3 regions of the Rossellomorea sp. NS-SX7 genome follow, and region 3 is predicted to be linked to each of the others. Evidence: riboswitches for the same ligand, from Rfam matches in the RefSeq annotation. Region 3 holds a riboswitch; each other region holds the start of a gene.
The links. Region 3 has a riboswitch for S-adenosylmethionine ahead of ACUXV2_RS16100 (methionine ABC transporter ATP-binding protein). Riboswitches for the same ligand answer to the same signal wherever they lie in the genome.

Region 1: another riboswitch for S-adenosylmethionine. It lies ahead of ACUXV2_RS18820 (sugar ABC transporter substrate-binding protein); the one in region 3 lies ahead of ACUXV2_RS16100 (methionine ABC transporter ATP-binding protein).
Region 2: another riboswitch for S-adenosylmethionine. It lies ahead of ACUXV2_RS05925 (2,3-diketo-5-methylthiopentyl-1-phosphate enolase); the one in region 3 lies ahead of ACUXV2_RS16100 (methionine ABC transporter ATP-binding protein).

What each region holds. Positions count from the first base shown of each region.
Region 1 is NZ_CM128249.1:3,800,056-3,810,022, reverse strand. Features, by position in the region: gene ACUXV2_RS18825 (CTP synthase) at 1-1,023, shown strand, start outside; SAM riboswitch class I at 1,268-1,374, shown strand; gene ACUXV2_RS18820 (sugar ABC transporter substrate-binding protein) at 1,568-2,653, shown strand; gene ACUXV2_RS18815 (sugar ABC transporter ATP-binding protein) at 2,672-4,204, shown strand; gene ACUXV2_RS18810 (ABC transporter permease) at 4,173-5,162, shown strand; gene ACUXV2_RS18805 (DUF2529 domain-containing protein) at 5,216-5,737, opposite strand; gene ACUXV2_RS18800 (response regulator) at 6,276-6,638, shown strand; gene ACUXV2_RS18795 (class II fructose-bisphosphate aldolase) at 6,820-7,677, shown strand; gene fsa (fructose-6-phosphate aldolase) at 7,858-8,499, shown strand; gene ACUXV2_RS18785 (UDP-N-acetylglucosamine 1-carboxyvinyltransferase) at 8,723-9,967, shown strand, end outside.
Region 2 is NZ_CM128249.1:1,217,917-1,227,883, reverse strand. Features, by position in the region: gene ACUXV2_RS05970 (DUF2254 domain-containing protein) at 161-1,546, shown strand; gene ACUXV2_RS05965 (DUF6254 family protein) at 1,613-1,729, opposite strand; gene ACUXV2_RS05960 (YkvI family membrane protein) at 1,813-2,847, opposite strand; gene ACUXV2_RS05955 (M3 family oligoendopeptidase) at 3,012-4,706, opposite strand; gene ACUXV2_RS05950 (MarR family winged helix-turn-helix transcriptional regulator) at 4,834-5,283, opposite strand; gene ACUXV2_RS05945 (Spo0E family sporulation regulatory protein-aspartic acid phosphatase) at 5,532-5,777, opposite strand; gene ACUXV2_RS05940 (1,2-dihydroxy-3-keto-5-methylthiopentene dioxygenase) at 6,149-6,661, opposite strand; gene ACUXV2_RS05935 (methylthioribulose 1-phosphate dehydratase) at 6,676-7,305, opposite strand; gene ACUXV2_RS05930 (2-hydroxy-3-keto-5-methylthiopentenyl-1-phosphate phosphatase) at 7,302-7,964, opposite strand; gene ACUXV2_RS05925 (2,3-diketo-5-methylthiopentyl-1-phosphate enolase) at 7,957-9,174, opposite strand; SAM riboswitch class I at 9,270-9,375, opposite strand; gene ACUXV2_RS05920 (aminotransferase class I/II-fold pyridoxal phosphate-dependent enzyme) at 9,434-9,967, opposite strand, start outside.
Region 3 is NZ_CM128249.1:3,212,306-3,222,272, forward strand. Features, by position in the region: gene sufC (Fe-S cluster assembly ATPase SufC) at 1-65, opposite strand, end outside; gene ACUXV2_RS16085 (carboxymuconolactone decarboxylase family protein) at 1,267-1,632, opposite strand; gene ACUXV2_RS16090 (MetQ/NlpA family ABC transporter substrate-binding protein) at 1,762-2,583, opposite strand; gene ACUXV2_RS16095 (methionine ABC transporter permease) at 2,598-3,266, opposite strand; gene ACUXV2_RS16100 (methionine ABC transporter ATP-binding protein) at 3,263-4,285, opposite strand; SAM riboswitch class I at 4,438-4,543, opposite strand; gene ACUXV2_RS16105 (SCP2 sterol-binding domain-containing protein) at 4,660-5,013, opposite strand; gene ACUXV2_RS16110 (thioredoxin family protein) at 5,274-5,594, opposite strand; gene ACUXV2_RS16115 (toprim domain-containing protein) at 5,597-5,959, opposite strand; gene ACUXV2_RS16120 (YusG family protein) at 6,198-6,434, opposite strand; gene gcvH (glycine cleavage system protein GcvH) at 6,529-6,912, opposite strand; gene ACUXV2_RS16130 (arsenate reductase family protein) at 7,059-7,415, opposite strand; gene ACUXV2_RS16135 (ArsR/SmtB family transcription factor) at 7,573-7,875, opposite strand; gene ACUXV2_RS16140 (SDR family NAD(P)-dependent oxidoreductase) at 7,908-8,690, opposite strand; gene ACUXV2_RS16145 (acyl-CoA dehydrogenase family protein) at 9,092-9,967, opposite strand, start outside.

The sequences.
Region 1 (9,967 bases), 590 kb from region 3:
AGCGTGAAAGAATTGCGCAGCCTTGGAATCCAGCCGAACGTCATCGTCGTTCGTACAGAAATGCCAATGACGCAGGATATGAAAGATAAAATTGCGCTGTTCTGTGATATCGATAAAAATGCTGTGATCGAAGCGATGGATGCTGACACACTTTACTCAGTGCCTCTTGCCCTTCAGGCCCAGAAGCTGGATGAAATCACATGTCAGCACCTGAAACTGAACTGCCGTGAAGCAGAAATGACAGAGTGGAATGAACTGGTTGAGCGTGTAACGAATCTATCACGCAAAACGAAGATCGCCCTTGTCGGGAAGTATGTTGAACTTCAGGATGCTTACATTTCAGTTGTGGAAGCTCTTCGTCATGCCGGATACAATTTCGACAGCGACGTCGAGGTGAAATGGTTGAACTCCGAGCTTGTAGACGCTGAAAACGTAGCGGAAATGCTTGGCGATGTAGACGGAATCCTTGTACCTGGAGGCTTCGGTGACCGTGGAGTTGAAGGGAAGATCGTTGCGACTCAATACGCACGTGAAAACAAAGTTCCTTTCCTTGGCATCTGCCTTGGTATGCAGCTTGCATCTGTAGAGTATGCGCGCAACGTACTTGGTCTTGAAGGAGCTCACTCTGCTGAGCTGAACCCGGATACACCGTACCCGATCATCGACCTGCTTCCTGAACAGAAGGATATCGAAGATCTTGGCGGAACCCTTCGTCTCGGTTTATATCCATGTAAGCTGACGGAAGGTTCAAAAGCGTATGCAGCCTATGATGGAGAAGTGGTTTACGAGCGTCACCGTCACCGCTTCGAATTCAACAATCATTACCGTGAGCAAATGGAAAACGCAGGCTTCATCTTCTCAGGTACAAGCCCTGACGGACGCCTTGTGGAGATCATCGAGCTTCAAGATCACCCATGGTTCGTGGCATCCCAATTCCACCCGGAATTCACATCACGCCCGACACGTCCGCAGCCGCTGTTCAGAGACTTTATTGAAGCAAGTTTGGCTTTTGGCGGGAAGTAATAGAATAGATTTGGTTTAATATATGGGCCGCTCTCCTTTTGGGGGAGCGGTTTTTTGTTATGGGGCGGGTTGTTGTGGTTCACGAGGTGTGCAGGCGTGTCGGGTTTTGTCGTGACGACAGTCCGCACATAGAGGCTCCGTGATACCCGCCGTGAAATTATTTTAAAAAGAATATTGACAATTTTCCATCAACTAAGTAAGATATCGGTTATACGCATGCGAAGATTTTACCAATTTCATATTTCTCTTATAAAGAGTTGGCAGAGGGACTGGCCCGATGATGCCCGGCAACCTACCGTTTCGACGGAAAGGTGCTAAGACCTGCAGGAATGATTTCCTGAGTGATAAGAGTACGTTTATTGATACATAAACCTCTTTTCCCTTAGGAAAAGGGGTTTTTTGTTGTATGAAAATATCGGCGGGTACCTGCTTTTGTTCAATCAACCAGGAATCCCGGCGATGGGCTTTGTGATCGGGCGAGTGCACCGCTTCGATTCAAGGCTGTATAAAAATAAAACCATTTCGCGAGAGGAGAGTCATTTTTATGAAAAAACCGGCTTTATTATTGATCATCATCACGCTTGTGCTAAGTTTACTGGCTGCATGTCAGCCAAAGGTTTCCGAGGAGTCAAATGCTGAGGCAAGCGCGAAAAAAGGAGCATCCGATCATGAGCTTGCCGGCAAGAAAATCGCCCTGATCATGCAGATCAATTTAGGGACGTTTTCTGCCCAGTATATCGAAGGGGTGAAAGAGCAGGTTGAAAAGTTTGGCGGGAAGGTCCAGGTTTTCACTTCCGAAGGGGATCTGGCAAAGATGTCATCCAATCTCGATGCTGCCATCAACCAGAAATTTGATGGGATCCTGATCGACCATGGAACAAAGGAAGCACTTCAATCGGGTGTTGAGAAAGCGAAAGAACAGGGGATTCCCGTTGTCGTGTTTGATGCGGATGTTGAATCAGAAGGTGTGACGGTCCTTGAACAAGGTGACAGGCAAATGGCGGAACAGACGCTTAATAAGCTTTCAGAGGAGCTTGGAGGGAAAGGTGAAATCGTCAAGATCTGGGTAGCGGGGTTTGCCCCGATGGAAAGGCGCCAGGCGGCCTATAAAGAATTCCTTGATAGCAATCCTGACATCAAAGAAGTGGCTGCTTTCGGAGCGGCGACCCAGAATACGGCACTCGATACGCAGGCCCAGATGGAAGCCATTCTGAAGCAGTACCCGAATAAAGGTGATATTGACGCAGTGTGGGCTGCGTGGGACGAATTTGCAAAAGGTGCCGTACGGGCCATCGAGGCGGCGGGGAGAGAAGAAATCAAGGTTTATGGAATCGATATGAGTGATGAAGATCTTCAGATCATCCAGAAGGAAGGAAGTCCGTGGGTGGCTTCAGCTGCGGTCGATCCGAAAGATATTGGCCGTGTGCAGGTCCGTTTCCTCTATCAGAAACTATCAGGGGAGGAAACACCGCAAACGGTGAAACTTGAACCGGTCTTCATCGAACGGGATCAGCTTCCGGATGAACAGCTTACAACCGATCAGCTCCATGTGCATGTGGAAGGCTGGGGAGCAAGTGAACAAGGATACACAGCTGAACTGAAGGAACTTGAAGATTCCTTCACCGAATAAAGGAGAGGAGGGGTGGCGATGTCCGCCTTACTGGAAATGAGAGATATCTGTAAAGCTTTTTCCGGGGTGAAGGCCCTGTACGCAGCAAGATTTCAAGTGAATGAGGGGGAAGTCCATGCATTGCTCGGAGCAAACGGTGCCGGAAAGAGTACGCTCATGAAAATCCTCTCCGGGGCTTACACTCCGGACAGTGGAGACATCCTGCTTCACAATGAAAAGAAAAGCTATCAAACTCCGAAAGAAGCGAAGCAAAATGGGATCCACTGTGTCTATCAGGAAGTGGACACGGCAATTGTGCCTCAGCTTTCCGTTGCAGAAAACATTTTGCTTGACCGCCTATCAAGCGGCGGATCTTTTTTTCTGAATAAAAAGTCACTGGAAAAAGAGGCCGGCACCGTCCTTCATCGAATCGGAGCAGGGAATCTGTCCCTCGGCTCGCCCGCTTCCTCACTGAGTTTAGCTGAAAAACAATTGGTCCTGATAGCAAGGGCGCTGCTGCAGAAGGCGAAAATCCTGATCCTCGATGAGCCGACAGCTCCGCTGAGTGTAACGGAAACCGACCGGCTGTTCGAGGTCATGGAGGAATTGAAGAAGGAAGGGGTCGGGATCGTGTTCATCTCCCACCGGCTCCCTGAAGTGTTCCAGGCTGCCGACCGCATCACGGTGATGAGGGACGGCAGAACGGTGGGGATGGATGAGACAAAGGATACGACACCGGAAGCGGTGGTGGAAAAGATGCTGGGGCGTTCGTTCAAAGAAGAGTTCGGGAAGCCTCATGTCGAGAAGGGCGGGCTGCTTTATGAAGTAAAAGGTCTCGATGACGGCGGTAAACTCCGGTCGATCGACCTCCAAGTCAGGGAGGGGGAAGTAGTTGGGATTGTGGGCCTTGTCGGAGCAGGGAAAACTGAACTGGCAAAATCATTGTTCGGTGCATCTCCAGTCGTAAAAGGATCCTACTTTTTAAAAAGTAAGGAAATCAACATAGGATCTCCGCGCGATGCGGTGAAGCACGGCTTGGCGCTTGTACCTGAAGAAAGAAGGAAAGAGGGATTATTCATCCATGAATCGGTTCAGCATAATCTCAGTTTCCCTTCATTAAGGAATATTTCAAAACGCCTGTGGATCAACGGGAAGGCAGAAAGGAAGCTCGCCCGGGACAGGATCGAATCACTCGGCATAAGGGCGGCACACGAACGGATCAGCGCGAATGATCTGAGCGGTGGCAATCAGCAGAAAGTCTCGATCGGGAAGTGGCTGACGGAAGACGCTTCGGTGTTTCTGTTCGATGAACCGACAAAAGGTGTGGATGTCGGGGCGAAAAAAGAAATCTTCGGTTTGATTCAATCATTGGCTCAAAGAGGGAAAGGGATCCTTTATTTCTCTTGTGAGCTCCAAGAAATCCTGGCGATTTCCGACCGGATCCTTGTCATGTATGATGGGCGGATCGTAAAGGAATTGACGGCAGGGGAAGCGTCACAAGAAACCATTCTGCTTTATGCTTCGGGAGGGACGGCAGCGAATGAAAGGAAAGATGTTAGACTTACTATTTAAATACGGGGCCATTGTATTGATGGCAGTCATCCTGATTTTTTTCAGTTTTTATCATCCGTTTTTCTTTACGTATGGCAATTTATCTGATATTCTCAGGTCCATTTCGATTGTCACGCTGGTGGCACTGGGGGTGACATTCACCCTCGTCGTCGACGGCTTTGATCTATCTGTCGGGTCGACCGTTTCGCTTTCGACGGTGGTGACAGCTTCTTTGATGGTATGGTATGAAGCGCCATTATGGGTTGTGCTTCTCGTCCCGCTGCTGGTCGGGGCGGGAGTCGGGCTGTTCAATTCACTGCTGATCGTGAAGCTCGGCATCCCGGACCTCTTGGCCACTTTAGGGGCGATGTACATCATTTCAGGGATCCACCGCACCTATACGGAGGGGTACTCCATTTATAACAATATGCCGATGGTGAGCGGCGGAACGGCACCGGGGACATTTTCTGATGCCTTTTTGTGGATTGGCCAGGGTAAGCTGCTGGGGCTGCCGGTACCCGTCTGGATCATGCTCGTCTTTGTCGGGTTGATGTATGTCATCATGCATTTTACCCGCTGGGGGCGGATCCTGTACATGACCGGCGGGAATGCGGAAGCGTCGCGGTTGTCGGGTGTTAACATAAAGCGAGTAAAACTTATCGCCTATGTCCTGTCGGGAGTCTTTGCCTCCATCGGGGGCATCCTGTTCACAGCGAGGGTAGGATCGGGGCAGATGGATGCCGGTGCACCACTTCTGATGGAAGCGGTGGCCGCGGTGTTCGTCGGATTCTCTGTCCTCGGGGCGGGGAAACCTAACATCCTCGGCACCTTCTTCGGCGCTGCACTGATCGGTGTCCTGCTCAATGGACTGACGATGATGAACCTTCCATACTATGCGTTCGAAATCATCAAAGGCAGCGTCCTCGTACTTGCACTCGCAGTCACCTATGTTCATGCCAAGAAAGTGAAGACTGCATAAAAAACGGCCCGTCCTTCAATGCATTAAAGCATCGAGGGACGGGCCTTCAATCATTACTCGTACTCTTCTAACATCTCACGAATGACAAAACCAATCGCAAAATAGATATAGAGCGCTGCCATGCTCGTCGGCATACAGACGCGCTCGCCGATTTCCTCTCCCGGAAGCATTCCTTTGATCACCTTTGTATCGAGGTGAAGGTCGGCAAGTCCGGCGAGCCCTTCATTTTCCCCGACGAGACCGGAGATCCCCACGAACGGAATTCCTTCATCCGCCAAGCCCTTCGCAAATTCAATTGCTTCCTCATCCGTCGACAAGCGGGTCACAACGAGTACGCGGTCTGCTTCAGTCACAGGAACGGACTCATCAAACTTTTTAATAGAAGGCAGCGGCTCAGCTCCGTACAAAGCCTCAGCAGCCACAGCTTCCATCTCCCCGTAAGCCTTGATATAGATCGAGCCCTGTCCGACAGCTGCCTGCGCAAGCAGCCTTGCAGCGTCTTCTATTTCAAACTCCTGTTTCTCTGATATGCGTTTAAACAGACCCGCTAATTGGGTCGTGAACATCTTGATCATCTTTCCACTCCTCCATTTGTCGAACAATAGCCTTCGACAATCTTTGCTGTATCGCTTATTATAAAGGAAAATGCGTTTAAGTAAAATAATGGAGAAAAAGCAGGATTTTTCACCGGAGAAAGAGAAGTACTAGAAGTATGAAAACTTTAGAACGTTTTAATAGAAATAAAACTTATATAAATTTGGTTACAGCGTTGATTGGAGTGCAAGACGAAGACTCCTGCGGGAGAAGTGGCCAATGTGAGACTTGTCCAGCTACAGGGCTAAGAGGCACATGTCATAATTCAACTCGTCCAAGAAGGCAAAGAACGCCTTCGTGGCCGATTCGCCTTATACCAAAGCCTCTTAGCAAAGCCCTTCCACTTTTCTTCCCGCAGTTTTAGCGACGAGGAGGCTCACGGGTCACCCGCGGAAAGCGAAGTCTTGCACGGAAATCATAAGCGGTATATGACAGGTATACAAAGATAAGACTGTCGCCAATGATCGTTTGTTAATGTTTGAAACATACATATTTTATTTAAAAAGGGGATTAAGCCATATGAATGAAAAGATACTTATTGTAGATGATCAGTTTGGTATACGAATTCTATTAAATGAAGTCTTGCAAAAGGAAGGCTACCAAACCTTTCAAGCGGCGAATGGCGTTCAGGCACTTGAAATCGTTGATAAACATTCCCCTGATCTCGTCCTGCTGGATATGAAAATTCCTGGAATGGATGGAATCGAGATCCTGAAGAGAATGAAGAAAAAGAACCAGGATATCCGTGTGATCATCATGACCGCATACGGGGAGCTGGATATGATTCAGGAAGCGAAGGACCTGGGTGCATTGACTCATTTTGCAAAGCCTTTTGACATCGATGACATCAGAAAGGCAGTAAGGCAGTACATTCCGGCATGACCCTGAAGTTAGAATAGTGAAAATAGTAGTATTTTTTACAAATGGCCTCTTCAGTTGGTAAAATCAATTATGTTTTGGTATGATACAAGTGAAATTGTTAACAATGTAGGTGTGAACGAGCTAAACTTCCATTATATTTACCAAAAATGGCACACTGACTGAATAAAAGGAGGAAATAAATATGCCTTTAGTTTCAATGAAAGACATGCTTATCAAAGCAAAAGAAAACAGCTATGCTGTTGGTCAATTCAACTTGAACAACCTTGAGTTCACTCAAGCGATCCTTCAAGCTGCTGAAGAAGAGAAATCACCTGTCATCCTTGGTGTTTCTGAAGGTGCAGCACGTTACATGAGCGGTTTCAAAACAGTTGTGAAAATGGTTGAAGGTCTTATGGAAGACTTGAACATCACAGTTCCAGTTGCGATCCACCTTGACCACGGTTCAAGCTATGACAAATGTAAAGAAGCAATCGATGCTGGTTTCACATCAGTCATGATCGACGCTTCTCACGGTCCTTTCGAAGAGAATATCGAAATCACTTCCAAAGTGGTTGAGTATGCTCACTCTAAAGGTGTTTCTGTCGAAGCTGAGCTTGGTACAGTCGGCGGACAGGAAGATGACGTCATTGCTGACGGCGTTATCTATGCTGACCCTAAAGAATGTCAAGAGCTTGTTGAACGTACTGGAATCGACACGCTTGCTCCTGCATTGGGTTCAGTGCACGGTCCTTACAAAGGTGAACCAAACCTTGGTTTCAAAGAAATGGAAGAAATCGGCGCTGCTACAGGAGTACCTCTAGTACTTCACGGCGGAACTGGTATCCCTACAAAAGATATCCAAAAAGCGATTTCTTACGGAACAGCTAAAATCAACGTAAACACAGAAAACCAAATCGCATCTGCCAAGAAAGTACGTGAAGTACTGGCTGCAGACACTGAAGTGTACGATCCACGTAAATACATGGGTCCTGCACGAGAAGCGATCAAAGCGACAGTGATCGGTAAAATGCGTGAATTTGGTTCTTCTAACCAAGCGTAAGCGAATAGAGGTAATGTCTGGAAAGCGACTGGAATCAGATTAGATCTTTCCAGACGTGGTAGAAAAAGAATGAAGCAGTAGGAGAGGACTGGCACCAGGGGAGGTAATGCCCTTTTTGGGTCAGTCCTTTCCGTTCATTATAAAAAGATTGAAAATTTTGTCGAAAAAGGGGTAATAGATTTGAAATTTTTTATCGATACAGCAAACATGGACGAAATCAGAGAAGCATTTTCATGGGGAATCGTTTCAGGAGTGACAACGAACCCATCACTTGTGGCAAAAGAAAAAGGCGTTACGTTTGAAGATCGCCTGAAAGAAATCACCGAACTCGTACCGGGTTCTGTCAGCGCTGAAGTCATCGCTACAGACGCGGAAGGGATGATCAAGGAAGGAAGGGAGCTTGCAAAGATCGCTCCGAACATCACGGTCAAGCTTCCGATGACCCCGGACGGATTAACGGCGGCATCGACTTTTTCCAAAGAAGGGATCAAGACAAATGTTACGTTGATTTTCAGTGCGAATCAGGCGCTTTTAGCGGCCCGCGCAGGCGCGACATATGTTTCACCTTTCCTGGGAAGATTGGATGATATCGGTCATGACGGACTTGAGCTGGTTTCAAAGATCGCTGAAATCTTCGCGATCCACGGTCTTGAAACGGAGATCATCGCAGCATCGACCCGCCATCCGCAGCACATCACAGAAGCTGCTCTGAGAGGCGCGCATATTGCAACCGTGCCGCTTAAAGTATTGAAGCAGTTATTCAACCATCCGCTGACGGATAAAGGAATCGAAGCCTTCTTAAATGACTGGAATAACAGATAAATAGCTTCTGCATCACGCAGGCTCTTAGGTCAAAAGGACCTATAAGAAAAAAATCGAAAATCCTATACATGTTTTGACGAAATATGTATAAACTAGTAGACAATACACTTCTTAGATCGTCTTCATATGGAAAAATAATCCTTTTTGTTCACTTGCTGGAGAACGGGACCTCAAACAGAATGAGTACCTTTCTTCACCATGGAACAGTGGAAGGGAGATTAAAATGGAAAAGCTTAAGATTGCAGGTGGTTATCCACTTGAAGGTACCATAAAAGTCAGTGGTGCGAAAAACAGTGCTGTAGCGTTGATACCGGCTACGATTCTTGCCGACTCGCCGGTTACGATTGAAGGTCTGCCGGAAATTTCAGACGTTCGTACGCTGCAGGACCTGCTTGAAGAAATCGGCGGAACGGTCAACTTCGAAGATGGAGAAATGAGGGTGGACCCAAGCGAGATGGTGTCCATGCCGCTTCCAAGCGGGAAAGTCAAAAAGCTCCGTGCTTCTTATTACCTGATGGGAGCTATGCTGGGACGCTTCAAAAAAGCGGTCATCGGTCTCCCGGGGGGCTGTCACTTGGGACCGCGTCCGATCGATCAGCATATTAAAGGATTTGAAGCGCTCGGTGCCGAAGTAACGAATGAACAGGGTGCGATTTATCTCCGCGCCGATGAACTGAAGGGTGCGCGTATCTACCTTGATGTCGTAAGTGTAGGCGCTACCATCAATATCATGCTTGCTGCCGTCCGTGCCAAAGGACGCACCATTATTGAAAATGCAGCGAAAGAGCCTGAAATCATCGATGTGGCGACGCTTCTGAGCAATATGGGTGCGAGAATCAAAGGAGCCGGAACGGATGTGATCCGTATTGACGGTGTCGATGAACTTCATGGATGCCGCCACACGATCATCCCCGACCGTATCGAAGCAGGTACGTTTATGATTCTTGCTGCAGCAGCAGGAAAAGGCGTCCTGATCGACAATGTCATTCCGTTACATATGGAATCAGTGATAGCGAAGCTCCGTGAAATGGGAGTACCCGTAGAAACGAATGATGACCAGATCTTTATCGGCAGAGCGGACAAGCTCAAATCGGTCGATATCAAGACGCTGGTTTATCCGGGATTCCCGACCGACCTTCAGCAGCCGTTCACGGCGCTCTTGAATCGAGCGGAAGGTTCCGCTGTGGTAACGGATACGATTTATTCAGCCCGCTTCAAGCATATCGATGAACTGAGACGCATGAATGCCACGATCAAAGTGGAAGGGCGTTCTGCCATCGTCAATGGCCCGGTTCAGCTTCAAGGGGCAAAAGTGAAAGCGAGCGATCTTCGCGCTGGAGCGGCTCTTGTAATTGCCGGCCTGATGGCAGAAGGGATCACAGAAGTCACAGGTCTTGAGCACATCGACCGTGGTTACAGCGATCTCGTCGAAAAGCTCGAAGGACTCGGCGCAACGATCTGGCGTGAA
Region 2 (9,967 bases), 2.0 Mb from region 3:
CATCCATCAGTACTGAATGAATAAGTCCGGCCGCTCGTACATCTATAATTGAAGGTTCTCAGACTGAGCTGCTCATACCATTAGAAATAGGATGAATAGTTTCTTTTCTTTCGTTCAGGATATTCTTATAGCATATTATTTTAAAGGTGGCTCATGAAAGATGCATTTGAATGTCCATATCCTCAAAAAAGCTCAAAAAAGCTTTTGGTTTGTACCCCTTATTTTTTCACTTATTTCACTGGCACTCGCTCTCGCTACCTTTTCTTTCGATTGGTGGCTTAGTCAGCACAACTATCCTCTTCTGCCTAAAGTTTTATTTGCCAATTTCGACTTGAGCACGATGATCATCAGTACAATCGCCTCATCCATCATGACCATGACGACGATTACATTCTCCACGATCATGGTTGTCCTCACAACATTTTTATCACAGTATTCACCAAGGACACTTCAAAATTTCATCAATGACCGGCCCACTCAACGCGTTCTTGCCATATTCGTTTCAGGTGTGGTGTACTGTATCACCCTTCTCATTTTATTGAAAGATGAGTCGGGACAGGAACTGTTCATTTCTGCCGCATTCGCTGCTCTGGTCGCGATCATCTGCCTGTTCGTATTCGTATATTTTGTTCACCATGTTTCCAACTGGGTGAAAGTCAGCAAACTGATTCATAACATAACAATCAAAACCAATAACAAAATCGAGAACAGCCCACTTTACAGAAAAAAGGACAAAGTCGAATCTCAACGTGGAATTAATCCCCTATCATTTAAGGATACAAAACCATGTTACGTATACAGTCAAGAATCAGGCTATCTCCAGCACATAGAAATCGAAGGTCTTCTGCGAAGAGCGATAAGCGATGACTGCATTGTAAGGATGATTAAAACACCTGGGGAATATCTATTGGAAGGAACAGCGGCTATGACGGTTTGGTCCATTCATGATGATATCAAGCCAGAAGTATACTTGAACTACATTATTCTGGGCCCTGACAAGGAACCGATCGAAGATATCGATCTCGGAATACGTAAATTGGTCGAAATAGCGCTGAGAGCCATATCCCCGGCCATAAATGATCCAAATACCGCAAAGAATTGCATTGAAGAGATTGGTATTATCTTATCTAAATTAGCGAGGCACAAGCTTCCCGGTTCCTATATTACTGACAAAGAGGATACCATCCGCATCATATTGGAACAGCCCACTTTTGTGGATTATTTGTACAAAAGCTTTTATCAGCTAAGACATTATGGAAAACAGGATATATCGGTTACCACTGAAATACTCAGATCTCTCCGGATGATTGCTGAAAATAATAATGAAGACGTTAAGGAGATAATCTGGACGTTTAAAAATTACATCCTGGAAGGAATAGATTATGAAAGCTACCAAAACCTTGATATGCAGTATTTGATGCAGCACCTTGAAGAGCTGGCCTCAAGCTGTGATATGTCTGATTGGGACCGTGATGAAGTCAGAAATTCCTTTTTCCCCCAAAAATATCAGACGGAAGATGCATTGGGCCTTGAAAAAAAAGAATAGAATACCCACCTTAACAAGTAATGTTCACAAACTAAAGAGGGATGGCTGCATGCCATCCCTCTTTACTTACTTCTCTTTATTTTCCTGTGATAATTCTTTGAATGAAGGTACCTTTCCATGAGGCTTTTGATCCTCTTTACGTACCTGCCATTGTCTTTCTTTCTCATGCTTCGATTTTGTCATCATAGAGCCTCCTTTAAAAGCTACATTAATATGATGAGCTAAAAACGAAGAAATAATCATAGAATTGTGAATGTGGCCAGGGTTCATTTTGAATCGTGCTTCATCCATAGGAGCACTAAGAACAATAAACTCAAATATCCAAACAACGGATACAAATAGGATAACAACTCACTATATTCAAAAAAGCTCAGGGAGTAGATGATAGTGAAGATCCCTGTGAATGTTGCGATGGAAGAACCTTTCCAATAGCCCGCAAGCTGTTTTTCCAAACCAAATACACCACCGATGACAGATGTGAATATTTCACCATAAATGATCAAAATGTACAGATAATAAAAACCTGCCACAAAATGTTTCATCACGACAGCCATCGGAATTTCATACAAGGTCACATCAGGGATCATCACGAGGGTCATATGACTCGAAATGAGGATAAGTGTCAAAAAGCCCCCCCCTATGTAACCGCCATATTTTATTACCTTCCGATCCTTAATTTCACTTGCTACCGGTACAAGGACAGCTTGGGCCATCGCTAAATTGAAGGCTACATACGAAAACGGGGCCACAACCGATTTCCAGCCATCGTCCACAGGGGGGATAGTCAGGAAAGCCTCTAAAAATCGGGCATCCGTTACTGAATACATCATTAAGAATACGTTGAAGAGAATCATAATCGGTACTACAAATGTGTTGACTGCAAACAGACCTTTCATGCCGACCATCATCGTAATGAATCCGAGCAAAATCGTCAGCAGGACACCGAGCTGTTTTGGCATCATTAATTGTTCTTCGAATACAGCCCCTGCCCCGGATAACATAACGGCAGAAACCCCGATCAACATGACCATCATCATGATATTCATGAACTTTGAAAACCACTTTCCAAATAAGTATTCGTTGAATTGTTCAAATGATTTCGCCTTTAAATCATGTGATTTGAGCATAATCCTCGTTCCCATTGTGATAAACAAATATCCACTAAATAAGATGGCAATAAAGCCAACAAACCCAAACCGGGTGAAAAATTCAACAATCTCCCTGCCTGTAGCGAATCCTGCACCAATAACCGTTCCGACATATACGGCAGCGATTTGAAATGCCCCTGATAATCTTTTCATCCACTCACCTCATACCTCTTCTACTTCACTCTATGTACAAGCAGAAGAATTCAGAAGCAAATGATTATAAATCACCTTTTCCAACCGAACATGGACATCCTATGTTTGTAATCCCTAACATGATCCCCACTTAAAAAGCAGCCGGAATCCGGCTGCTTTTCCATTTATAATTTCTTATCTTCAATCTGATCTAACCACATTGCAATGGGCTCAATGACCCTTTCGACTGTACCTTCTTTAAAAGGTGATTCCAGCTTAGCTGATGCTGCAAGACCCGTAAAAGAAAGGCTCCCGCCCAACTTACAGAGATCTACATAATCTGCCCATGCTTCTTCACGATTTTCGTTCATTTTCACCCAGAATTGGAATGAACAAATTTGGGCAAGGGTGTAGTCGATATAATAGAATGGTGAGTTATAGATATGTGATTGCCGCTGCCAGAATCCCCCTGCTTCAAGGTACGCAATACCATCATAATCCCTTCCAGGTAAATATTCCTCTTCAATTTTTCTCCACGCTGCGTTTCTTTCGGCTGGGGATGCATCAGGATTCTCATATACAAAATGCTGAAATTCATCGACTGCGACTCCATACGGAAGGAACTGAAGAGCATCACTTAGATGCGAAAACTTATACTTATCCGTATCTTCCTTAAAGAAGAGCTCCATCCATGGCCATGTAAAGAACTCCATACTCATGGAATGGATCTCACACGCTTCATATGTCGGCCACTGGTACTCAGGAATATCAAATCCCCTGCTGCTATAAACTTGAAATGCATGACCGGCCTCGTGTGTCAGAACATCTATATCACCTGACGTCCCGTTGAAATTCGAAAAGATAAACGGAGATTCATAATTTGCGATATACGTGCAGTACCCTCCGCCCGCTTTCCCTTTTTTTGCTTCCAAGTCCATCAAATTGCGATCTATCATGAATTGAAAGAATTCCTTTGTTTCCTCTGACAATTCTTCATACATTCTCCTGCCATTATTAATGATGAACTGGGGATCTCCTTTTGGTGCAGCGTTCCCCGAAGTGAATTTAAACCCTTCATCATAAAATTTCATGGAACTTATGCCGATTCGTTCAGATTGTCTCTTTTTCAATTTTCTAACCAGCGGCACAACATGATTTTTGACCCCTTGGCGGAACACTTTCACCATTTCCGGGGTATAATCTGTTCTGGTCATTCGATAATATCCTAGTTCCACGAAATTTTCATACCCTAATGTAACGGCAATCTTATGCCGCACCTTGACGAGATCATCAAAGATACTGTCTAATTCCTTCTGATTCTCTTCAAAAAAGCCCACGGAAGCAAGTGAAGCATCCTTACGCGTTTCCCTGCTTACAGACTGAGTGAAAGGCCCCATTTGGGCAAGTGTTCGTTCTTCACCTTGGAAAGGTATTTTTGCTGAAGCCATTAACTTTGTGTATTGAGAGGAAAGTTTATTTTCTTCCTGAAGCAGTTTTACCACTTCTGGGGAGAAGGTTTTGATTTCACTCTCCGCGAGCGAGAACAACTGCTTACCCCAGCGCCGCTCCAGCTCCGCCCGGAAAGATGAATTCAGGAGTTCTTTATAATATTCAGTGACGAGTCCCTGAAAATCAGGCATGATTTCATCGAAATAATCCTGTTCCCCTTTATAGAAATCATCATTTGTGTCGATCGAATGACGGATATAGCAGATGTTCTGCATTGTATCAAAATGAAGGCGTATTTTATTCAATTCGTTCATAGCAGTAACCTGATCATCTGCTGTGGCTGCTTGCTTAAAATCTATCAATGCCTGTTTGAACTCATTCTGGATCTCTTTCAGATTTGGCCGTTCATATGTAAATTGTTCAAACTTCATATGTATTCCCCCTTTTTCAAAGTCATATATTGTATTCGACCCCTTCTTCTGTTTCTCCTGTAAGTTTGATTACTTTCCTTTTGTACGAAGAGAAAAAAGAGCCTTGCAAGGAAGGCTCTTACATGTATCAATATGATAAGTTCTTGATGGACAGTCCCAGTTTCTTCAAGAGCTCTATCACGTCTTTCTTTTCTTCAGGGGAGAGGGACGACATCAATTCGTGAATCCTCTCTTCATGGTTCGGAAAGATCTTGTCAATCAGGCTTCTGCCCTCCTCCGAAATCTGCGCATAGGTCACACGCCGGTCTTTAGGGCAGGCAACACGCTTAAGGTAGCCTTTTTGCTCCAGCTTATCCACTACGTATGTGATACTTCCGGAAGCCAAGAGAATTTTACCGCCTATTTGCTGAAGCGGCTGGTCCCCTTTATGATAGAGCAGCTCTAATACAGCAAATTCAGTTGGGTTCAAACCGTTTTCCTGAATATTCTTATTAATCTCTTCGTTCAATGCTTTAAAGGCTCGGGAAAGAACAATAAACAGCTTCAATGATTGTTTTGTATCCTGGTTTTCATTCATGATTTTCATTCCTTTAAACTAATATCTCAGTTTCAAAATATTATACTAGCCTTTAGAGTTAAAGTCAATGTCCCAAACATAAGACCAGAAAAACCTCCATTATCAGTCAATAGACTATACGGAGGTTTTCGATTGGAATATTATTCGATTGTAATTTATATAACGACAAATTGATGAATTCATTTTAAGTGGTTATTCTGTGAGGCTGCTTTCATTATAAAGGTATTTAGAGGATATCAATTCAATGATTAAGAAGCTGTCTTTTTCAGTAAATTTTTTATTACCTGACTCAATTCGTAGGGTACTTCTTGAATATTAATCGTATAAATGCTTTTATCACATTCCTGATATTGATTCAATAATCGATCCAATTGCTGACTGCAATCAATAGTTTCTTTTGCCCCCAGCCCCAGTCTATCTCCCAGGGAGATCATTTCAGCACGCTTTTGATTGATTTTCACCAGTAACCATTTCTTTTTAAGATATTGACCCATTCAAACTAACTCCTTTTTATTTTGTGTCTATCAGGCTGCAAATCCAACTGGGATTCAACAGATGAACCGTGCATAAGTCCACAGTGTTGTAGTCCCGGCAGGATCCTTTTGCCTCTGTTTCTATTCATGTAAATCTACTAATAAAAACGTTACTCAGTTAGTATCGCAACTATTAACAGAAAAGTAAATAGATTCGCAAAACAAGACAAAATAACTAGTTAAGTCTGTTTTTTTGACAAAAATCGTCAATATTTATTTTGGTTTCACAAATGTATGCGAAGGAGGAGGGGCTTCCCTTTGATACTATGATAGCTCAAGAAACGAATACAAAAAAAGAGAAAAAGACACCACGTCTTTTTCTCCTTTCTCTCTTAATATATTGGTACCCAGCCTTCTTGTGTAACGAATATACGAACAGCGACCACTTGTTTATCCTCACTCAATGTAAAGTAGTGTCGAATATTTTCAGGTACTGAAATTAAATCTCCCGGGTCCAGATGGACTTCAAAAAAGTTTCCATCTTTTCCTTGAATGATAAAAACTCCATGCCCGCTTACAATAAAACGGACTTCATCGTCTGTGTGATGATGCTCCTGTTGAAAATTCTTCAGCAGTTCTTCCAAATTAGGTGTGTTAGATGATAGAGAAATGACATCCCAGGCTTGGTAACCCCTTCTCTCAGAAATGTCTTCTATTTCTTCTCTGAAAGCTTCTATGATGCTTTCCTTATCTTGATCTGATAATACATACTTCCCCTGTAATTCTGCATCTAATTTTGATAGATTCCAATTCTCATATATAACCCCTTGTTCACCTAGAAAAGTACTAACCTCTTCTTGATTGTCCACTATTTCACTTGATCCTTGAACTTTAATCGTCGCCATTGTTTATCTTCCTCCTATAGTTGTTGAGTGGTCTTCTTTAATGATAGTAGTGACAATTGATATTGAAATAGAAACTCGCAAGCTTCCAGAAGCTTTTTAGCCTCAAAAGCGTTTCTCCCCCATACCGTGATGCCATGATTGCGGATCAAAACAGCTCCTTTATCATCAAGGACATGGCGGGAAAATTCTTCGGATAAAGAAGGAATATGGGCATAATTAGGAATGATGGGGATGGTCAGCGTATCATCTTGTTCCCACTTATCAAAAGCCTTAATCAATTCCTGATTCTTGAACGTAACTTCACCTCTGTCCCCATAAAGCTCACTCACAACATTATTCGGGACCGTATGGACATGAAGACTGCATCCTGCCTGGCTTTTTCGAAATATACTGCTATGCAGGAGCGTTTCAGCTGAAGGTCGTAATGTGGTTTCTTCAAGCGCCTCTCCATACTGATCCACAATCAGAAAATCTTCATCCGTTTGCCTCCTCTTATCCTTTCCGCTTGCTGTAACGAGAAAACTGGTTGGGGAAGAGCTGACCCTGATGGCGAGATTTCCACTTGTCCCCATGAACCAGTCCCGGTCTGCAAGCTCTTTCTTAACTTCTGCAAGTTCTTCCCATTCAGCACTATAGTCCTTCACGCCGGAACCTCCTTTTTCAGAAAAGCTATACAATCATGGAACGTTTCAAATTTCTCATACGGAATGGAATATTCCTCACATTTCTCGGCAAGATAATCTCTTGCAAAAACAGTATGGGCATATTTGGACATTTCAATATCTGTAACTGAATCGCCAATCACAATAATGTCATGTTTTTCAGTGATCTCGATGCTTCGAATGATGGACGGTTTACAACACCCGCATTCCCCGTTGTCACATTCAGCATCGCAAGGGAACGGCCAGTGTACTTTGATTGTCTGATCTTCAAACGTTGTTTGGTTACAAAATATGCCGTCAAAAGGACCATACTGCTTTAAAAGTGGATAGACGAAAAAGTCCATTCCTCCGCTTATGATATACAATGGAATGTCATTCTCTTTTGTATATGAAACAAATTCTTTAAATCCTTTTCTGATAACAGATGTCTCTTGTAAATAACTAAGAAGTTCCTCCTTTTTTGAAGAAGGAATCAGATCAAACAATTTTGTGACTCCCTCCCTGATTGACAGTTCACGTGAAAGTATTTGATTTTTAATACTTTCCCATTCCGGAGGAGCGAACTGCTTCATCAAGGAAATAATATTGTCAGTTTCAGTGATTGTCCCGTCAAAGTCACAAAAAATAATGGGCTTACCCACTCACTTTAACCTCCTGTCCCCATAACTGCAGAGCTTGATCAAGTTCAGCATGATTAATAGCTGCATCTGCCAGGGAAGTGCCTTTCAAGACAGCATCGATTGCTTGCAGGAAGGCTTTCCCGCCTCCAACCGCACCGCCGGGATGTCCATGCACTCCCCCACCAGCATTGATGACGCAATTATGCCCAAAGTCGGTCATCAACTGGGGAACCAACCCGGGATGGATACCTGCTGAAGGAACAGGAAATGTTTCCTTAAATTGATCTGATTTTATCAATTCATCCCTGATGGCCAACACTTGTTCTTTTTCTAATGCCACACTCCCATATGGAGATGGGAATAAAGAGAAATCCGCTCCTGTCATTCTTAAAAACTTACCAAGCCACAACGAATAACTTACTCCATATTGTGGAGAAGCAGCTGCAGCCCCCGAGAAAGAAGGATGAGCCATTATTGGGAGTCCGATTTCATGATCTTCCCTTAACTCTTGCAATACATCGAGTCCATAAGTAAATACATTGAATAATAGAGCATCCGCCCCGAGCTCTCTTGCCCTTCTCGCTTTTTCTTTTAAGTCAGTGGTCCTTCCAGACAAGTTGACTGCATACAGAGTTCGTTTTCCTGTTTCTTCATGAACCTCACGAAGTACTTTTTCACCCAATTTGATTCTGTCGACAAATGGTGTCAGTTCGTTATCAAAAAGAATTTCATCGTCCTTGACCAAATCCACTCCGCCCAGTGCCTGAGCTCTAAGCTGGGACTGTAAGTAATGTATGTCCCTGCCGATCACCCCTTTGAAAATGCTCATGACAAGAGGCCTATCTAAAACATTCACTTTTCCCCTGATTCCTTCAATCCCAAATCTGGGACCCGGATACCCTTTCTTTAAATCCCTTGAAAATTGAATATCCTTGAGTTTAACCTGACCATCAAGTGATAGTTTGCCAAAGACGGTTGTAAGGATCGCCGGTATATCATTGGAATAGTTCCCTGAAGGATAGGCGATTTGAATTTCCGCCGTACCTCCCTCTCTTCCTTCTTTTTCTTTCACCTCGACTACCCGGCCTTTGTACTTTCTTAATTGTTCTTTCTCCAGCAATGGAAGATCGGTCCATGAACCGACAGTGAGTCCAAGAGCGATTCCTTCCGCTTTTTTTTCAAAGGATCCGTTTTTTCCTGATAAGACATATGTAGCAATTACTTCTCCCACTCCAGTTGCCTCCCATCTTCATTGTTTTTTCGAAATCACTGATTGGCGTAAAATAAAAAAACCCCTTCGATAAGAAGAGGTTTGTCTATTACTCTGTCTTATCTCTCAGCAAATAAACTGCTGCAAGAATTAGCACCGTGCTTGGATAAGTCGGTTGCCGGGCTTCATAGGGCTGGTCCCTCCGCCTGCTCTTGATAAGAAAAATCATATGCTATTGTATTTTATTTCAGTTGGATTATGGCATCATTTTTCATTTCTGTCAATCTTTTTTATCAAACAATTTCAAATTTTCAATCCTTCCCACAGCTTCTTCAAGGCGTTCTACACTGGTCAATAATCCTACTCGGACATATCCTTCACCATGCTCCCCAAACCCTACACCTGGCGCTACAGCCACTTTAGCCTCTTCGAGGAGATAATCAGAAAACTCCACAGAAGAAAATCCTTCAGGAACCTTAAGCCAAGCAAAAAAGGAGCCAGCAGGCGCTTTTACGTCCCATCCGATTTTCTGTAAACCGTCTATCAATGTTTTTCTTCTTGATTCATAGGTATCAACCAATTCTTCAACGCATTTCTGAGGCCCGAGCAAAGCAGCCTCTGCGGCTTCCTGGACAGCCCCGAAAAGGCTGACATACAGATGATCCTGAAGAATGTTGAGGGCGTCGATCACACTTTTGTTCCCGACTGCGAAGCCCACTCTCCAACCTGCCATATTATAGGTTTTTGAAAGCGTATAAATTTCAATCCCTGTATCCTTTGCACCTTCTGCTTCTAAAAAGCTGACGGGCTTTTT
Region 3 (9,967 bases):
TTCAGGATTTCCTTTCCTTCAATCTCAACATGAAGATCTTTAATTGTTAAAGTAGAACCTGCCATGTGTAAATACCTCCGTGACTTTATAAAATGAATGTAAGGATGTAGACCCTTACTCATTCTCAATTTATTATCATTACAATCTTATAACAAATAAAAGGTATAATCAACTTTTTCAGAAGGAGAGGACATGGATATCCAGACATTAATTCCTTCACTATTGTTTGCTGAAAACATCAGAAAAATGTAGTGCCTTCCACTGAAGGAGCCTGTCCGGATTTCTTCCTATATTAATAGGAAGAAATTACATGATCATCCGTTATCTGAATGAGGCTCATTTGATATAGATTGCCACCTTCATGAAAAAAACCAGTGTTGAGTCAACACTGGTTTTTTCTTTACATTTATTATATATTAGCATGCACTTTTCTATCAAGTGCCGCAATCATTCTTCGGCTTTCCTTGTATTCCTGCTCTCTTTGTTTCTCTACTTGCATCCTGACATCATGCTTTCGTTTGTACACCTCGTATCCAATTCCATGGGCACTATGCATCGCCTTTTCCATTTCACTTGTGTACGTCAAACCCTCAAGAGAGTCGATAATGAATCATTCCTTTCAGTTTTTTCATTTCATTTATAACTATACTACCCCCTCTTTTTGAAGACAAAACCCGAATTTCTTCATTTTTTCTTAAAAATCATATACAGAAGATTTTTACAAGAGGGTATCATTAAGTTTTCACAAAATTCCGCCATTATACTAGCAAATAATAGGTAAGTTAGTAAATATCCAGATGCTTGTATAAAGATAAAGCGCTTACATTTTTATTTGAGGCATTTTTTAATGTGCAGCTGTTGATCTTTGTGGCAGACATCGATTTCTGCGGATGTCGACGCCTGTCTTTGATAAACGAAGTAAATAGCGAATAAAAATCCTCAAAAAGTGCTGTTTCCTTTAAAAAAGTAGTCGTCACCTATCAACTTGGGTTGTTTTCAATGCTTCATGCCTTATAACAATGAAATACATGCGACTTTCGAAGGTTATCGTTCCATTTATTAAAAATACATTCCACTTTTGTAATATACAATCCACTTTTAAAAATTACATTCCACTTTTCTGATATACGAGCAACTTGTCGAATTTCCTTTATTTTCATTATTCGATTAAACAGAAAAACATCGGGTAGTCCACCGTCCATATATATAGAAGAAACAAAAAAAAAAACGGAAGGTTCGATGATTGCGCCCCTTCCGCCTTCTTGTTTATTGTTTCAATTGATTAAGTTCCTGCACGGATTGCTGAACAAGTGTCACAGCCTGGCTCATTGCAGCCCCGCCTCCAAATGCCGCAGTGACGCCGACCGCTTCCAGGATTTCCTGCTCTGAACATCCTTCATCCAGGCAGCCTTTGGTATGGTAGATGATACAGTATTCATCCTGGGAATATAGGCTGATCCCGAGAGCGATGAGCTGCTTCTCTTTTTTCGTAAGGACACCTTCTCTAAAGCAGTGCTCAGTGAACGTATTATAATGCTCCGCAAGCTCAGGCATTTTCTCCGTAAATATCCCAAGCCCCATTTTATAATCATGAAGTGCAGCTTCTGTTGTGTTTCTTGGTTCCATTTGCATCGCATTCAGCTCCATTTTCGAATTAGATTATCGAAAATAGTATGGTCGTTTCGTCGAATTTTTATGTTATCAAAATGCATTCCGCACTAAAAAGAACCCACGGCGCGCCGCGGGTTCTCATCATTTCATTTATTCTTTTACAGGGACGACTGCTCCATCCCATTCGTTCGAGATGAACTCCTGGATTTCATCAGAACGGAGAGCTTCAACCAATGCTTTTATCTCTTCCTTGTCCTCATCGCCTTTATTCACGGCGATTACGTTGACGTAAGGTGAGTTTTTATCTTCAATTGCAATCGAATCTTTCAACGGATTAAGACCTGCATCAATCGCATAGTTTGAATTAATCAATACAGCATCGCCTTCTTCATTTTCATACAATTGAGGCAGAAGGGCCGCTTCATATTCGTAATCAAACTTCAGTTTCTTTGGATTTTCTTCAATGTCCTCAAGCGTTGCTTTCGTTTTGTCCACTCCATCTTTGAGCGTGATCAAGTCTTTTTCTTCAAGGAGGGTAAGGATACGCCCATGGTCTGCCACGGAATTACTCATCAAGATCGTCGCACCTTCAGGCAGGTCTTCTAATGAATCATATTTCTTGGAGTACACACCGATAGGTTCGATATGGATACCGCCAGCGTTTTCAAAATCATAACCGTGCTCTGCTTTTTGAGATTCCAGGTACGGGATATGCTGGAAGTAGTTGGCATCCAGGTCGCCGTTCTCCAGATCTTTGTTAGGCAAGATGTAATCTTGGTACGTTTCGATCTTCAATTCGATTCCTTTTTCTTCAAGAATCGGCTTTACTTCTTCAAGGATTTCTGCGTGCGGGATATTTGAAGCTCCCACCACCAATTCCTTCTGCTCCTCGCTTCCTCCAGTTGAACTACCGCATGCTGCCAATCCAAAAATACTTGTTGCTGCAATGACTCCTGCTACCCATTTTTTCATGTTGTTTCTCTCCTTTATCTTTTGTCTAATTTATTTGTAAAGAAATCACCAATGATTTGAATGGCGAACACTATGATCAAGATCATAATGGTTGCCGCCAGTGTCACATCTTCACGGCTTCTCTGGAAACCATCCAGGTAAGCAAGGTTCCCGAGTCCACCCGCTCCAATGACACCTGCCATCGCTGTATAACCTACAAGTGCAATGGCTGTGACCGTTATACCTGAAATTAAAGCCGGCATTGATTCCGGCAGCAGAACCTTCAGGATGATCGTACTCGTCTTTGCCCCCATTGCTTTGGCAGCTTCAATTACGCCTTTATTCACTTCCCGGAGCGCGATTTCGACCATTCTGGCGTAAAACGGTGCCGCTCCAATGATCAATGCCGGCAGAGCAGCATTTGCTCCGCGGATCGTATCCAATAAGAATTTAGTAAACGGAATCAACAGTACAATCAAAATGATGAAGGGAATAGATCTAAATACATTCACCACAGAGCTTGTTACTGTGTAAGTAAGCTTGTTTTCCCACAGATTTTCTTTGGAAGTCAAAAATAATAGGATCCCGAGAATGATACCTAATACAAATGTGATAAGAACAGACATCCCGGTCATATAGAGGGTTTCTGCCGTTGCTTCCCAAAGTTTTTCCCAATCGACATTTGGAAATAGAGTTTCCATCATCCTGCCATCACCTCCACTTTCACCAGCTGGCTTTCAGCAAACTGGAGCGCTGCCCTGAGCTCTTGCTCTGCTCCGTCCAAATGAACAAACAGTGTGCCATATGCTCCTTTTTGTGTTTGAGAAATCTGCCCTTGAAGGATATTCACTTCAAGGTCAAACCTCCTGATCAGCGATGTGATCAACGGCTGACCGGTCGATTCTCCCACAAAAGTGAACTTTAGTACTTTCCCTGTTGGATAACGGTTGCTCAACTGTTCAACCACTTCTTCTGAGTCCTGATCCTGTGATACTTCTTTTACAAAACGCTTCGTTACTTGCTGCTGAGGATTACGGAATACTTCAAGTACATCCCCCAGCTCTGCAACTTTTCCATTCTCCATGACTGCCACACGATGGCAGATTTTTTGAATGACATGCATCTCGTGAGTGATCAGAACGATCGTCAGCCCAAGGCGTTTATTGATATCGACCAATAAGTCGAGGATGGAATCAGTCGTCTGCGGATCCAGTGCAGAAGTTGCCTCGTCACAGAGAAGCACGCTTGGGTTGTTCGCCAGTGCCCTTGCAATCCCGACACGCTGCTTCTGGCCTCCACTCAGCTGTGAAGGGTACGCATCCCCTCTTCCTTCCAGTCCTACCAATGTCAGCAGCTCATTGGCTCTTCGGCTTCGTTCTTTTTTGGAAACACCTGCTATTTCCAAAGGAAACTGAATATTTTCCAGGACTGTTCTTGACCATAATAAATTGAAGTGCTGAAAGATCATCCCTATGGACTGCCTTACTTCACGTAGCTTCCTGCCTTTTATTTTTGACACAGTCTGCCCGTTTACATCGATTGCTCCTTCAGTCGGAACCTCGAGTCCGTTCAACATCCTGATCAGCGTACTTTTCCCTGCACCACTGTAGCCGATCACCCCAAAAATTTCACCTTCCTGAATGGAGAGATTTACTCCATCCACTGCTGAAATGGGCCCTGCTTTAGATTGATAAATTTTCTTCACGTCTGAGATCGTAATCATGCTGCCAATCTCCTTTCTTTTCTTTAGTAAAACGACCGTTATAATAAGAATTAAAACTTCTCTCATCGACAATGCAGGCGCCAGGCACATTAGGAAACAAAAAAAACCTTTCCGCAGATAAGCAGAAAGGCATAATCATATGACTATCCTTCCTCTTATCTTTCAAAGCATGAGCTTTGAGTGAATTGGCACCATTTCAATAAAATTGACGGTTGCCGGGCTTCATAGGGCACGTCCCTCCACCACTCTTAATAAGAGTAAGTCTTATATATTAAGTTAATGAGTGTAAAGTCTCAGAAAATTTGCTACAAAAGTGATTCTATCACCACGTAAATGGGGTGTCAATTCTTTTTTTCAGAAGATTGGAGTAATCGCTATATTTCAACAGTTTCTTTTTTCGTGGATCTTGTCAGCCACAAAACAGACTCGACGAACAGCAGAGGCCGGTAACCTCCCTTGACAGACAGTTGATCATTCTCAACCATTCGAGACAAAAGTTCTTGCCCTTTCAACACACTTATGATCATTTCTTCATTTCCATCAATGACAAATTGAGGCTCGCTTTCAGTTTCGTCTTCCATAATAGAGCATCTTGTATTTGACAGGGATATGGTGTAGCGCTGATCTTTACATTTAAATTCAAGAATGAATGGTTCTGAAGGAAATAACAGCTGCAGATGGTACTTCGAATGACATCGTTCAATTAACGTCTCTAAATAATTTTTCATAAATACCCTCCCGCGAATCTTCTTACTACTACTTAATTCTACTTATGGGTATTTTATCCTTTTTTAGTCGCTCGACATGATTTTGAACAGATCTTGAATTACTGTCGAAATAGACAGTTTTGAATATTCAGAATATAAATTCCGAGCAATTTCTATTTATTTCCCAAGAAATATGTCCTAGTTTGTAGAAAGCTTTTCCCTATTCCAGCTATTGCAGCGCGTGTGGTGCCTCGCACGAAAAACACAAAATAAAAAGACCTTTATCCAAAGGTCTCCGTTTTTTTAAACATTTCATATAGATAGGGAACAGATTGAAAGGCATAGATCCTTTCCCTCTCCTCAGAATTTTTATATAGAATCAAACAAGGCACACTTTCAATCGACTGTTCTTCTGCAAACTGTGGTAAGTAATTCAAATTGACTTTATCAAAATGAAAGGATTGCGGAAGCTTTTTCACGACTTCCATCATTTTGCCTGCTACCTGGCATGTCCCACACATCGGGGTGTAGAGATACACGGCCGTAAGCTCATGTGTGTTTATGGAATCATATAGCGCGCTTGTACTACTTACCTCATTCAACGTCAACTCATCCTTTTTTCCAGATATTCCGTGTGTACATCAATATTGGCACCAATCAGTACAGAGGCCAAGTGATATTCAGGCGCAGAGGCCACTTCTTTATACATCCGGTCGATATATAGGTGCTCTGCCTCCGGAAATTCACGCTTGAATTGTTTCCGCAGCTTCTCTCCTGCATGATCGGCATCAACCAGTATATAAACATCTCTTTGTTCCAGCGAATCAATCAGTTCGTCCATTTTTGTAATGCTGATGGTTCCATTTGTACAGATAATCTCGATCGGTTCTTTAATGATGCCTTCAACTTTTCGTTTATCCGTTGTACCTTCTACGATGATTACTTTTTCATCACCAATTTCAAACATTGTCATCACCTTATCTTTCAGAAAATAAGATTAGGATAGTATATTCAATTAATTAGAGATGATGTCCACTACTTACTTATATCTTCTCATTTTTTTTTGGAAATAGAAAGAAAAAAGACTGAAACCTATATGAAGAGTCATTGAGGTCCAAAGTTGCCTATTGCTTACTCGAGTTTAGTGAAAATAAACAAAAGGGTGCCAGTTCTGTCAGGAGAAGTCTGGCACCCTTTATCGGAAATTAACACCATCCGCCTTCATCGCAGTCAGTATAACGTGCTTCATTTCCTTCTGTGGCGGTGTAGTTCTGAAAGATCTTATTTTCTCTCGCTTCGTAATTAGGCTCCATAGATATCCCTTCTAAAGGCACAGCCATCCTGCCGATCGGCTGATTATCGAGATACAACTCCAGTTCTCCATTTTTAAGTTTTCCGGTCACACGGTCTGTGACATCGAGTTTCTTTGGTTCAAGCGTCATAGGGGTCATCCTTTCTTTAATGGCATCTACCATTAGAATGCCCCAAATGAAAAACAAAACACCTCGAGAATATACTCAAGGTGTCTTCATGTTATTAACCTTCGTTAATCATTTCTTCATATTGTTCTGCTGTCATAAGCTTGTCCACTTCTCCAGCATCAGTTGGTTCAACTACGATCATCCAAGCTTTTTCATAAGGAGACTCGTTTACAAACTCAGGGCTGTCAGCAAGTTCATCATTTACTTCAACAACCTTACCTGTAACCGGTGCATACAGCTCAGAAACAGTTTTAACTGATTCAACGCTTCCGAATGGTTCGTCAGCCGTTACTTCGTCGCCTACTTCAGGCAGTTCAACGAATACGATATCGCCAAGTTCAGATTGTGCAAATGCAGTAATTCCAATACGTACTTTTTCCCCTTCGGTTTTGACCCATTCATGTTCTTCAGAATAGCGAAGATCTTTCGGTGTACTCATTTCAAATCCCTCCAAATACTTGGTATACAACCTAATATTGACACACTCTTTTATAAAAAAGCAAGAAAACAAAGTGTTTCCTTCAAAACTTTTTATACGCTGTTACAGGACCTTCCAATTGCAGCTCATACAATATGAATTGACCCTTATTTCCAAGTGTCTTCAAACGTTTCTTCTTTGAATCCAACCGTCACCTTTGAACCATCTGTCGTGATCGGACGTTTGATCAGCATGCCGTCTGATGACAGGATCTCAAGCAGCTCTTCGTCAGAAGCATCATTCACTTTATCCTTCAATCCAAGCTCACGATACTTTTTCCCGCTCGTATTGAAAAACTTTTTCAACGGCAGCCCGCTTTTTTCATACAGACTTTTCAACTCGTCTTTGGACGGGGGATTTTCAACGATATGTATTTCATTAAAATCTGCGTTATTGTCTTCAAGCCATTTCTTTGCTTTCCGGCAAGTCCCGCATTTAGGATATGAATAAAAAGACAATGACATGTTACCACCACCTTTCGATTTTGCTGTTAGAATAAATCCTTGGATATTAAAAACTCAGGGAACTGGAAACAAGGTAATTCACCGTTCCCTGAGTTAGTGATACATCTATTAGACTAATTTCGACAACCTTCGTTATTTTCCTTCTTTTGCAGAAAGTTTATTCACAGTGATTTTCGATTGTACCAACCAATTGTTTTAGTAGTTCCACCGCATTATCTAGCTCTAGAGAATAAAAACGCTGCGTCCCTTTTTGCTCCAGGGATACGAGCTGCTGATCTCTCAGTATCTTTAAATGGTGAGAGACAGCCGGCCGGGAAAGTGTAAGGTGCTCAGTGATTTGGTTGACCGTCAACGGTTCTTTTTCGGCCAGAAGGACAATGATGTCCTGACGGTATGGATCACTTAATGCTTGAAATAAAGGAGTACAAGCACGAAATGTTTCAATGGCTTTTTGCCCCATAATTTTCTCCCTTCTATTTCATTCAGCTTTCATTATATCCGTTCTTGGACTTTGCGGACAATATTTGTAACCATTTTACGCGGCATGAATCGTATCGATCCGGCGAGCAATCTGTTTTTCACACCTGGTATGATGACCACTTTCTTTTGATCAGCCATCTGCTTATATGCTTCATCTACGACTTCCTCTACAGTCATGACTCCCGATTGGAAGAGTTTTGATTGTTGAAGTTCTGCTGCATCGCTGAACCCCGTTTTTGTAGCACCCGGACAAAGTGCCATCACCTGAATCCCGTGTTCCTTCCACTCATTCGCAAGTGCTTCTGATAACGACAGGACATACGCTTTTGTAGCATAATATACGGACATTAACGGTCCTGGCTGAAAAGCAGCGGTTGAAGCAACGTTTAAAATTTGCCCGTTTTTACGCTTCACCATCTCTTTTCCAAAATACTTGCTAAGCTCTGTCAAAGCTGTGATGTTTACTTGAATCATGTCTACTTCTTTTTCTAACTCTGTCTGTTCAAACTCTCCGAATAACCCGAACCCGGCATTGTTTATAAGAATATCAACTTGAATTCCTTTTGCTGCAACATGTTCGTATATCATCCGGGATGCCCCCGCCTCTGCTAAATCAGCCTTGATCACATGTGCTTTGATGTTGTATTTTCCTTCTAATTCAGTTGCAAGAGAAAGAAGCTTATCCTCACTTCTCGCTACAAGCACCACATGATGGCCGTCTTGTGCAAATTTATGACTGAAGTGCAGCCCGATTCCGCTTGATGCTCCAGTGATCAGTACTGTTTTCTTGTTCATATATATTTACCACCTTTATTTTGTTATGTTTAAACACTTAAACGTTTAAGTGTTTAAACATATAGTAATTGTTGTTGGGGGATAAGTCAAGAGAACAGGTATTATGAATGGAAAGGAGTTTGCACATCAAGTGTCATTGGGGATTGAAGGTTGGTTGATTGGATTGAGAGGCTGGTTGACGGAATTAAATGAGTAGTTGATGGAATTAATTGAAATTGTGACGGAATTATATTGAGTTGTGATGGAATTAATTGAATAACTGACGGAATTAAATTCATGTGTAACGAAATTAATTGTATATCTGACAGAATTAATACATTCCCGCTAAAATCAAAACCCAAAACATAAAAACAGACCCCCGCCAAGCGGAGGCCCATCCCTTCATCATCATGATTCATTTATCAAACTACATACTTCTCAGCATCAATCAGCTTCTCAGAAGCTTCACGCTTAACAGCAATCACATTGATCGGTGTATGGCGTGTGAATTTACGAAGTGCTGAAAGCATCATGCGCAATGTGTCGCCCTGTTCTGTCGCCACAAGTGTTTCTTTGGCATGAGCTTCAATTTCATTGAACGCTTCCTGACAGAAGATTTGCGTGTAAAGAAGTTTTTGTTTCGCTTTTTCAGCTCCACTCTTCTCAAGCGCTTTTTCTGTACGAAGGACGACGGATTCCATTGCGTATGCATTCGAAACGATATCTGCAATGTTCACAAGGATTTCCTGCTCTTTTTCAAGTGCCTTGCCGAACTTCTGAGCAGCCAAACCAGCTAGCATCAAGCCGATTTTCTTTGCGTTTTTCACAAGATATTTTTCCTGCGCCAATGGCTCGTCGCCAACTTCTTCTGGCATAAGCATCATCAGTTCTTCCTGAAGCGCCTGTGCTTTTTGAAGTAGCGGCAGTTCACCTTTCATTGCTTTACGAAGGTATGTCCCTGGTACAAGAAGACGGTTGATTTCATTCGTTCCTTCGAAGATACGGTTGATACGGGAGTCGCGGTACATTCTTTCAATCTCATATTCCTGCATGAATCCGTAACCGCCGTGAAGCTGAACGCCTTCGTCGACCACATAGTCCAGTACTTCCGTTGCGAAGAATTTATTCAATGAACACTCGATTGCATATTCAGCGATCGACTTAGCAACTTCCGTTCCGTTCTTGACTTCTTCATCCGTAAGTTTGCTCATACGGTCTTCGAATAAGCCTACAGTACGGTATACGGAGCTTTCAGCTGCATACAATTTCGCTGCCATCGTTGCTAATTTTTCCTTCGT